2 regions of the Pseudomonas shiyinii genome follow, and region 2 is predicted to be linked to the other one. Evidence: riboswitches for the same ligand, from Rfam matches in the RefSeq annotation. Region 2 holds a riboswitch; the other holds the start of a gene.
The links. Region 2 has a riboswitch for cobalamin ahead of ACXHGZ_RS11270 (CbtB domain-containing protein). Riboswitches for the same ligand answer to the same signal wherever they lie in the genome.
Positions count from the first base shown of each region.

Region 1: it holds a riboswitch for cobalamin, as region 2 does, so the genes downstream of both, ACXHGZ_RS09055 (TonB-dependent receptor) here and ACXHGZ_RS11270 (CbtB domain-containing protein) in region 2, are expected to answer to the same signal.

Region 1 covers NZ_CM161522.1:1,983,676-1,988,449, forward strand. The annotation lists gene ACXHGZ_RS09055 (TonB-dependent receptor) at 1-1,742, opposite strand, end outside; cobalamin riboswitch at 1,853-2,058, opposite strand; gene ACXHGZ_RS09060 (GNAT family N-acetyltransferase) at 2,100-2,669, opposite strand; gene ACXHGZ_RS09065 (carboxymuconolactone decarboxylase family protein) at 2,728-3,072, opposite strand; gene lpxO (lipid A hydroxylase LpxO) at 3,154-4,053, opposite strand; gene thpR (RNA 2',3'-cyclic phosphodiesterase) at 4,248-4,774, shown strand, end outside.
Region 2 covers NZ_CM161522.1:2,478,165-2,482,938, forward strand. The annotation lists gene cobN (cobaltochelatase subunit CobN) at 1-680, opposite strand, end outside; gene cobW (cobalamin biosynthesis protein CobW) at 684-1,751, opposite strand; cobalamin riboswitch at 1,851-2,048, opposite strand; cobalamin riboswitch at 2,190-2,410, shown strand; gene ACXHGZ_RS11270 (CbtB domain-containing protein) at 2,506-2,691, shown strand; gene ACXHGZ_RS11275 (CbtA family protein) at 2,702-3,391, shown strand; gene ACXHGZ_RS11280 (cobalamin biosynthesis protein) at 3,409-3,801, shown strand; gene cobM (precorrin-4 C(11)-methyltransferase) at 3,838-4,590, shown strand; gene ACXHGZ_RS11290 (DUF1272 domain-containing protein) at 4,634-4,774, shown strand, end outside.

The sequences.
Region 1 (4,774 bases), 490 kb from region 2:
GCGTTGGCCGAGACCTGCCATTGGTTGGCCAATGCCAGCTCCACGGACGCTTCGAGGCCGTCGGAGGTCTGCTGGCCGGCCTGCTGCAGGCCGTGGTTCACCGGGTCGGCGACCAGCAGTTTGTGCTTGACGATGTGGTAGGCGGCCAATGTCCATTCGCCCCGGCCATCCCAGAAGCGCTGCTTGAGGCCCAGTTCGGTCTGCCTGGCTTTGGTCAGGTCGTAGCGCTGTTCCGGACGCAAGGTCAGCAGGTCGCCGATGCCGTCTTCGCTGGTGGAGTGTTGGCCATACAGGGACAGGTCCGGCGTGACCGCGAACACCAGGCCGGCACGCCAGTTGCCTCCGCGCAGGCTACGATCGCTACGGGTTTCATTCACCAGGTCGTTGCGCTCCACATGGTTTTGGTCGCGGCGCACACCAGTCACCAGCGACAGGCGCTCGGTCAGCGCGGTGCGGTTTTCCAGGAAGGTGGAGAAGGTGTGGGTGACGGACAAGGTCTGCGGGCGTGTCGGCGACAGGCTGTGGAATCGGCCCGGGGCCGGGTTCCACGGATCGAGCGTGTCCACATTGCCGTCATCGAAGGGGGCATTGCTGTCGACGTTGAAGCGGATCTTGTTGTACTCGGCGCCGATCACGGTCTTGCTGGCGCGCCCGAACAGGGTATGGTCGAACGTGAAGCTCTGGCGGTCGCCGAACTGCTCCTGGTTGTGCTTGATCTGCAGGAAGCTGCCACGCTCGAGCACGCCTTCGGCCGGGTTCCAGGTGTACGACTCGGCGTTGCGCCAATGCCGTCGGCTCTTGATGTAGTAGAGCTGGTTGCTGGCCGACAGGCTGTCGTGAATGTGCCAGTCGGTGTTCAGGCGCGTCCACTGGTCCCGATAGCGCTGCACGTCGTTGTCGATGTTGTAGTTCTTCTTGCGCAGGCTGCTGCGGTAGTGCCCATCGATCAGTGGGGTGCCGTAGTCGTTGGCCGGTTCGGTGTCGCCGCGTTCGTGGGCGAGGGTGAAACTCAGGTTGTCGCTGGCGTCCAGGCGCAGGGCGGCGCTCAGGGCCAGGCTGCGCGAGTCGGTGCGCTCGACCCAGCCGTTGCCGGCCTGCCGGTTCAGGGTCACCCGGTAGCTCAACCGTTGGCCAAGGCTGCCGCCGCTGTCCAAGGCCAGCTGTTGCCGGTCCCAGGCGCCGTAGCCCAGACGCAGGTGGTTGTGCACCGGCCCGGCGAACGGCTTCTTCGGGATCGCATTGACCACTGCGCCGGTGGCACCTTCGCCGTAGAGCACCGAGGCCGGCCCACGGATGACCTCGATCCGCTCGATCATCCATGGGTCGACCGGGAAGGTCAGGGTGCCTGCGCCACTGTACAGGCGTGAGCCATCGAACAGCGTCATCACCGAGCTTTGGCCTTCGAAACCCCGGGCCGAAAGGCCGGTGTTGCCGTCGCCCGGGCTGCCGGTGAAGGTGATGCCGGGCGAGCGGGTGACGGCGTCCTGGAGCGTGGCGTTGTTACGCCTCTGGATCTGCTCGGCGCTGATGGTGCTGGTGCTGGCCGGCGTTTCCAGCGCGCTCAGGCCCAGGCGCGAGCCGGCCTGGGTAGGGGTGCCCAGGTCGATGGCCTGCGGGTCGAGGGCCTCGGTGATCGCTGTAGAGGGGAGTGTCAGGACCTGGCCGTCGGGCTCATCGGGCCAGGCCGGCAGGGCGACGGCCAGGCAGGCCGCCAGGGTGTGAAGCTTGTAGGTACGGGACATGTCGTTCCACGGTTGCAGGAAGGAATGGATCCCGGTGGAAACAACGCATGGAGACCTGACACGCACGCAGGGGCGCACGCGAAACCGGCCTGCGCCCGCCCACCGCGGGGTTGCCAACGAAGCTCCAGGCCGGTCTCCGGGCTTGCGAGGGTCACGAACGCCTTCACCTTCCCATGCACAGGCACAGTGGTGTGTCGAAGGGTTCGCTCGCTTACCGTTGCGGGGGCAGCGCCGGACTTGCCCTGTAAAGGACGCACCGGCTTCCCGTTTCACCCTGCGCGCGGCGGCGCAGGACACCTGAAGCTGGCGCGCATCTGACCATCGATCGGCGAGGGAGTCAAATGCGCAGGGGAGGGGTCAGCGACCGCGCCGGCGCGAGACGCGGGCCTCGATGTTCTTGCGCCCGATCAGCAGCGGCGGCTTTTCCACCACCGGCTCATCGGCCAGCCATTTGTACATCACCAGGCAGTCCACCAGCCCCAGCTGGGCATGGCGGTAGGCCTTGGGCAGCCGGCCGACAGTCTCGAAGCCAAGCTTGTGCCACAGCGCCACGGCCACTTCGTTGCTGGCCACCACCGAGTTGAACTGCAGGGCCAGGAAGCCTTCCTGGCGTGCCAGCTTCTGCGAGTGTTCGCACATCAGCCGCGCCACGCCACGACCGCGGGCGGCCTCGGCGACCATGTAGCCACAGTTGCCGACATGGCTGCCGGGGCCTGCTGCGTTGGCCTTGAGGTAGTACGAGCCCAGCAGTTGGCCGTCGGCTTCGGCCACCAGGGTGCGCAGCGGTAGCGAAAGCCACAGGTGGCGGGCTTGCTCGAAGCTGAGGTCGGGGTCGAAGGCGTAGGTCTGGCGGGCCTGGACGATGGCCTGGAAGGTCGGCCAGAAGTGCTCGAAGTCTTCTGGCGTCATGGGGCGGATGTGAATCATTGCAGCTCCGTAGAGTCGGGTTGGCCCGGCGCCGCCGCGCAGGGCGGCGCCGGTACGGTCAATCGTTGGCCTTGCCCACAGCGTCCATGACCCGGGCCGAATACACCAGGGCGGCGCCCGCATTCATCGCCACGGCCACGCCAAGGGCTTCGGCGATTTCCTCGCGGGTGGCGCCGTGCTTGACGGCCTGCTGGGAATGGACGGCGATGCACCCATCGCAGCGGGTGGTGACGGCCACCGCCAGGGAGATCAACTCGCGGGTCTTGGCATCGAGGTGGTTGGTCTTGGCCCCGGCACCGCTGGCGGTCATGTAGCCGGCCACGGTGTCGGGGGACAGCTGCTTGAGATCGCCGATGCCGGCCATCAACTGCTTACGGTAGGCGTCCCAGTCCATCATGCTCATCGTCTTCACCTTGTAGGGTTGGCAACAGGAGCTTTCAGGCTAGTCGAAGATTCTACCCTTGCCCGCCTCTCAGGGGCCGCGTCAGATGTAGATGAAGAACAGCACCAGCGCCGCGACCACGGCCCACTTTTCCAGGTAGTAGCGGGTACGGTTGCGTTTCTTCATCGCCTTGCCGCGTTCGCGAATCTTGTAGATGCGAGTGAACAGGCGGTTGATGCCGCCGGTCTTGTCATTGGCATCGTTGGGCGCGGCGGCGGCGGCCATGACGTTGCGGCTGAACCAGCGGTTGAAGGCAGTTGCCCAGCGGTACTTGAGCGGGCGCTCGACATCGCAGAACAGAATGATGCGATTGTGCTCGGTGGTGTTGGCGGCGTAGTGGATGTAGGTCTCGTCGAACACCACCGCCTCGCCGTCGCGCCAGGAATACTTCTGGCCATCGACGTCGATGTAGCAGCCGTCGTCGTTCGGTGTGTCCAGGCCCAGGTGGTAGCGGTAGGAGCCGGCATAGGGGTCACGGTGACGTACCAGTTTGGCGCCCGGCGGCAGGGTGGCGAACATGGCCGCCTTGACCGTACCGATGCCCTGCAGCAGTTCGGTGGTGCGGGGGCACAGCTTCATGGCCGAAGGGTGGCTCTCGCCGTACCACTTCAGGTAGAAGCGCTTCCAGCCGGTTTTGAAGAACGAGTTGAAGCCGACGTCGTCGTAGTTGTCGGATTTCTTGATTTCACCCACGTGCAACAACTGCTGGGCTTCTTCGCGGATTTCCTGCCAGTGATCCTTCAGCGGCTGCAACTCCGGGAACGCCTCCACCGGCAGGTAGGGCTTGGCTGGGTGCCGGGAGAACAGGTACAGGAAGGCATTGACCGGGGCGAGGAAGCTGGAGTGGTCGCCCAGCTGGCGGGTCAGTTTATGGCGAACCCGACCGCGCAGGTGAACATAGGCGATCGAGAGGGCGAAGATCAGTACGAGTGCGATTTTCATGGACGGATGCTTGTCGAAATGGCCACGCGTCATGGCTTGAGCCCGCCAGCATAAACAATCATGGGAGCGCTTTGTAGGATTAATCTCAGATTGCCAGGCAGACATTGGTACGAGGCGGTACCCGCCATGAGGGGTGAGGCTCAGGCGTGCCTGTGCGATGATGCAGCCATGCCTACGCAACAGGACCCTTGCCAATGCCAGTGGATGAACGGGAAAAGGGGCAACCGTTCAAGCGGTTGTTCTTCGCCCTGCCAGTGACCGATGCCCAACGCCGGGCCATGGCGCAGTGGCGCCGAGGGCTGAGCCTGCGCAGCGGCAAGCCGGTGCCGGCGGAAAACTTTCACCTGACCTTGTTGTTCCTGGGGGACGTGGACGCGGCCTTGGTGCCTGCGCTGTGCGCAGCCGTCGACAGCCTCAAAGGCCCGGACACGCCGCTGCGCCTGATCCTGGACCGCCTGCAGGTATGGCCACGGGCCAATGTGCTGGTGCTGGAGCCGCAGGATACGCCGCCGGCCTTGCGCCGTTTGGTCTATGCCCTGGAGCAGGCCGTGCTGCCGCTGGGCATCGCCGGGCAGGGCCGGGAATACCGGCCGCACCTGACCTTGTCCCGGGACTATCGCGCCCAGGTACCGGAAGCGGCGGCAGCGCCGGAATTCTTCCTCACCGCCCGGCATTTCACCCTCTATGAGTCACGCAAGGGGCGCTACTGGCCGTTGGCTGA
Region 2 (4,774 bases):
TGCAGGCGCTGGCAGAACACATCGACGAACGAGGTGTTGGCCGCCTGCAGGTGCGATCGATAGAACAGCACCGGCGCTACAGGTTGGTCGGGGTGCCATTGGGCGTACCAATCCTGGAGGGTCGCGCTGGGCTTGCTGGGGTGGTACACGCTGGTACGCGGCAAGGGTTGCGGTTCTTCCCAGGCGTAGTCGCGCTCCAGCCACAGGCTGGCCAGGCAGTTGAACAGGTTCAGGGCATTGGCCTTGCCACCCTGGCGCAGGTAATGCCACAGGCGTTCGGCCTGTGCACCGGTCACCGTGCCCAGGCCGGTCAGTTCAGGGTCCGGGCGGTCGTCCCCAGGCACCAGGATCAGCTGGACGCCACGGGCGGCCAGGGCCACCAGCTGCTCGACACCATAGCGCCAATAGCCGACCCCACCGTGCAACGACACCAGAATCACCTTCGCATGGCGCAGCACCTGGTCCACATAAAGGTCGACCGAGGCGTGGTTCTGCACCTGCATGGGGTTGGCCAGGCGCAGGCTGGGGAAGCCCTCCGGCAGCTGCTCGGCGGTTTCGGCGAGCAGCGCCAGGTGCGAGTCACCGCTGCAGAGAATCACCAGTTCGGCCGGCGTCTGGCCGAGGTCGGCGATGCTGTCGTCCGGCACGAAGCCGCCGGGCTGGGTCCGCAGCAGGTGCATGGGTCAGGCGCCCAGGGCTTGGCGCAGGCGCGCTTCCAGCTGCGCGGCGTCCAGGTCCTGGCCGATCAGCACCAGGCGCGTGATGCGCGGCTCTTCGGCGCGCCAGGCACGGTCGAAGTGCTTGTCGAAGCGGGTGCCGACGCCCTGGATCAGCAAGCGCATGGGCTTGCCGGGGATGGCGGCGAAGCCCTTGGCGCGCAGGATGCCGAACTCCACCACCAGTTGGGTCAGGGCGTCGAGCAGCAGGCTCTCGTCCGCCTCCGGCAGGTCGATGGAAATGGAGTCGAAGGCATCGTGGTCGTGATCGTCATGGTCATCGCCGTCGTGATGGGCATCATGGTGGGTACGGCGACCGTCGATGTGCGCCTCGGCTTCGGCCCCTACACCAAGCAGCACCTCAAGCGGCAGGCGGCCGCTGCTGGCCTCGATGACCTTGACCGCCGGCGGCAGCTCCTCCAGCACCTCGGCACGGACCTTGGCCAGGCCTGTAGCATCGATCAGGTCAGCCTTGTTGAGCACCACCAGGTCGGCGCTGGCCAACTGGTCGGCGAACAGCTCGTGCAGAGGCGACTCATGGTCCAGGTTGGGGTCGAGCTTGCGCTGGGCATCCACCTGGTCGGGATAGGCCGCGAAGGTACCGGCGGCCACCGCCGGGCTGTCGACCACGGTGATCACTGCGTCGACGGTGCAGGCGTTGCGGATTTCCGGCCACTGGAAGGCCTGTACCAGTGGCTTGGGCAAGGCCAGGCCGCTGGTTTCGATGAGAATGTGGTCCAGGTCAGCGCGGCGTGCCACCAGTTCACGCATGACCGGGAAGAACTCTTCCTGCACGGTGCAGCACAGGCAACCGTTGGCCAGTTCGTAGACACGGCCACTGGCTTCCTCCTCGGTGCAACCGATGCTGCATTGCTTGAGGATTTCGCCATCGATGCCCAGTTCGCCGAACTCGTTGACGATGACCGCGATGCGCCGGCCCTGGGCGTTGTCGAGCATGTGCCGAAGCAGGGTGGTCTTGCCCGAGCCGAGGAAGCCGGTGACGATGGTGACGGGGAGCTTGGCCAGTGTTTTCATGTCGCGATGCCCTTGGCAGGATGGCGCGGGCATGCAGGACGAAAGCCTCGGGCTTGTCGGCCGGGCTCGTTCGCCACCGGATCACCCCGCCCGGTTGAAAGTCGAAAACGTCACGAGGCAGGTCTCCTGGCTTGCACCGTACCGGCCGTAGCCGGTGGAGCGACGCCTTCCCACGCGGAGCGCAGTGGCTGTGTCGATCCTGTTCAGTGCCTACAGTTGCGGGGGCAGCCGCGGCTTGGACCGCGTTCCCGTCTTAGCTGCGGCCGACGCCGCAGAACCTCGAAGCGGCAAGGCTACGCAGTGGTGGGTAGGCGGTCAACCATCAGCGCAGTATTCCCTCCATCTCCATAGAGAACGGATTTTGTGGGAGCGGGTTTACCCGCACCCACAGGAGATGCTCCTACGGCACCAATTGACGGAGCATCGGCCGCATGCTTTGCTTGCACCTTGCGTTCAGGTGCCCCCTCGGGGGGTGAAACGGGAAACCGGTGCGTCGCAGGCCCCAAGGGGCCGGGCAAGGCCGGTGCTGCCCCCGCAACGGTAAGCGAGTGCGCGTCTTGACCACTGTGCCGCGTCGTATGGCATGGGAAGGTGACGCTGTCCAGGGAGCCTGCCTCCTCCTCGCCAGCCCGGAGACCGGCCTGACGACGAATGAACACCCCGCGGTGGGCGGGTGCTGTCGTGTGCCTTGGGCAAGCTCTGCCCAGGCGTGACGCCCGTGCCCGTCGCCCATAAAAAAGCAGAGGAACGCGTCATGTCCGTCACCAGCGCCAAACACAGCATCGCCACTCCCGTCAGCCTCAGCCAGCGCGTGCTCCTCGCCATCGGCGCCAGCCTGCTAGGCCTGTGCCTGGTCTACTTCGCCGGCTTCTCGCACATCGAGGCCGTGCACAACGCCGCCCACGATACCCGCCACAGCGCCGCCTTCCCTTGCCACTGAGTACGCCTGCATGATCAAGCGCATTGCCCGAACCGCCGGCTTCAGCGGGCTGCTCGCTGCCCTGTTGCTGACCTTGTTGCAGAGTCTCTGGGTCACGCCGCTGATTCTCCAGGCGGAAACCTACGAGAACAACGCCCCGAGCGCCGAGCACCACGCGCATGACGATGGCGTGGCCGCCCACACCCACGACGCCGAAGCCTGGGCCCCTGAAGACGGCTGGCAACGCCTAGTGTCCACGACCGGTGGCAACCTGGTGGTGGCCGTCGGCTTCGCCCTGGTCCTTGCTGCGCTGTACAGCCTGCGCGAGCCCCGCACGTTGAGCACCGGTGCGCTATGGGGGCTGGCCGGCTTTGCGGTGTTCTGCCTGGCGCCGACCCTCGGGCTGCCCCCGGAACTGCCAGGCACTGTCGCGGCCGACCTGGGCCAACGTCAGGCCTGGTGGGCCAGCACAGCGGCTGCCACCGCCGCAGGCCTGGCACTGGCGGTGTTCGCTCGGCACTGGCTGTTCAAGACGCTCGGCGTGGCCTTGCTGGCGATTCCCCACCTGGTCGGCGCCCCACAACCAACCGTCCATGAGAGCCTGGCCCCCGAGGCCCTGGAAGCCCAATTCAAGCTTGCCTCCTGGTTGACCAACGCGGCCTTCTGGCTCGCCCTCGGCCTGCTCAGCGCCTGGCTTTATCGTCGTTCCAGCCAGGCCTGATGACTCGCCCTCCCCTGTTGCCGGCGTTCTACGCCGGCTTTGGGTGCCGCAGAGGATGCCCGGCCGACCACCTCGAGCGGCTCCTGCGTGACACACTGGCTGCCCATGGCCTGCAACTGGCGCAATTGCGCGGCATCACCAGCATCGACCTCAAGGCCGAAGAAGCCGGGTTGCAGGCACTGGCCAGCCGCCTCGGGCTCGCCCTGACGCTGTTTCCGTCCGTACAATTGCATACCTTCGAACCATTGCTCAGCCATCGCTCGGCCGCCGCATTCAACCACAGCGGCTGCTGGGGGGTCGCCGAAAGTGCAGCATTGGCGTTGGCCGCACAAAAACAAGGGACGCCCCGGTTGCTGGTGCCACGCCAAGTAGGCGACCGGGCTACCGTTGCCTTGGCGTGCAGCCGATAATCGCCGCTTTCTATTGCCCTACTGCAAGGATTTTCCATGACGGTCTTCTTCATCGGTGCCGGCCCCGGCGATCCGGAACTGATCACGATCAAGGGCCAGCGCCTGATCCGTCAGTGCCCGGTGATCATCTATGCCGGCTCCCTGGTGCCCGCAGCCGTCCTGCAGGGCCATAATGCCCATACGGTGATCAACAGCGCCGAACTGCACCTCGACCAGATCATCGCAGCCATGCGCAACGCCCATGAACAAGGCCATGATGTCGCCCGCGTGCACAGTGGCGATCCGAGCCTGTACGGGGCGATCGGCGAGCAGATCCGCCACCTGCGCGAGCTGGGTATCGACTACCAGGTGATCCCGGGCGTCACGGCCACTGCCGCCAGCGCAGCCTTGCTCGGCTGCGAGCTGACCTTGCCGCAAGTGGCGCAGACAGTGATCCTCACCCGCTACGGGGACAGCTCGCCCATGCCCGCGGGCGAGCAGTTGGCCGACCTGGCCCGGCACCGCAGCACCCTGGCGATCCACCTGGGCGTCAAGCACCTTGAGCGCATCGTCGCCGAGCTGTTGCCCCACTACGGCCCGGATTGCCCGGCTGCCGTGGTGCACCGCGCCACCTGGCCGGACCAGGACTGGGTGCGAGGGACCTTGCAGGATATCGTCGCGCTCACGGCAGCCAAAGGCTTCCGGCGCACGGCATTGATCCTGGTGGGTCATGTACTGGGCGACACCCCATTCGCCGAGTCGGCCTTGTACCGGGCCGGGCACGCTCACCTCTATCGCCCCTTGGGTTGAAGCCCAAGATCATTCCTACAAAAAACACAATGAGGTTACACAGATGCTCGAACTGCGCCCCAACTGCGAATGCTGCGACATCGACCTGCCAGGCGACAGCCCGGACGCAAGGATCTGCTCGTTCGAATGCACCTTTTGCCGGGCCTGCGACGAGGAGCATTTCCAGGGACGTTGCCCGAATTGT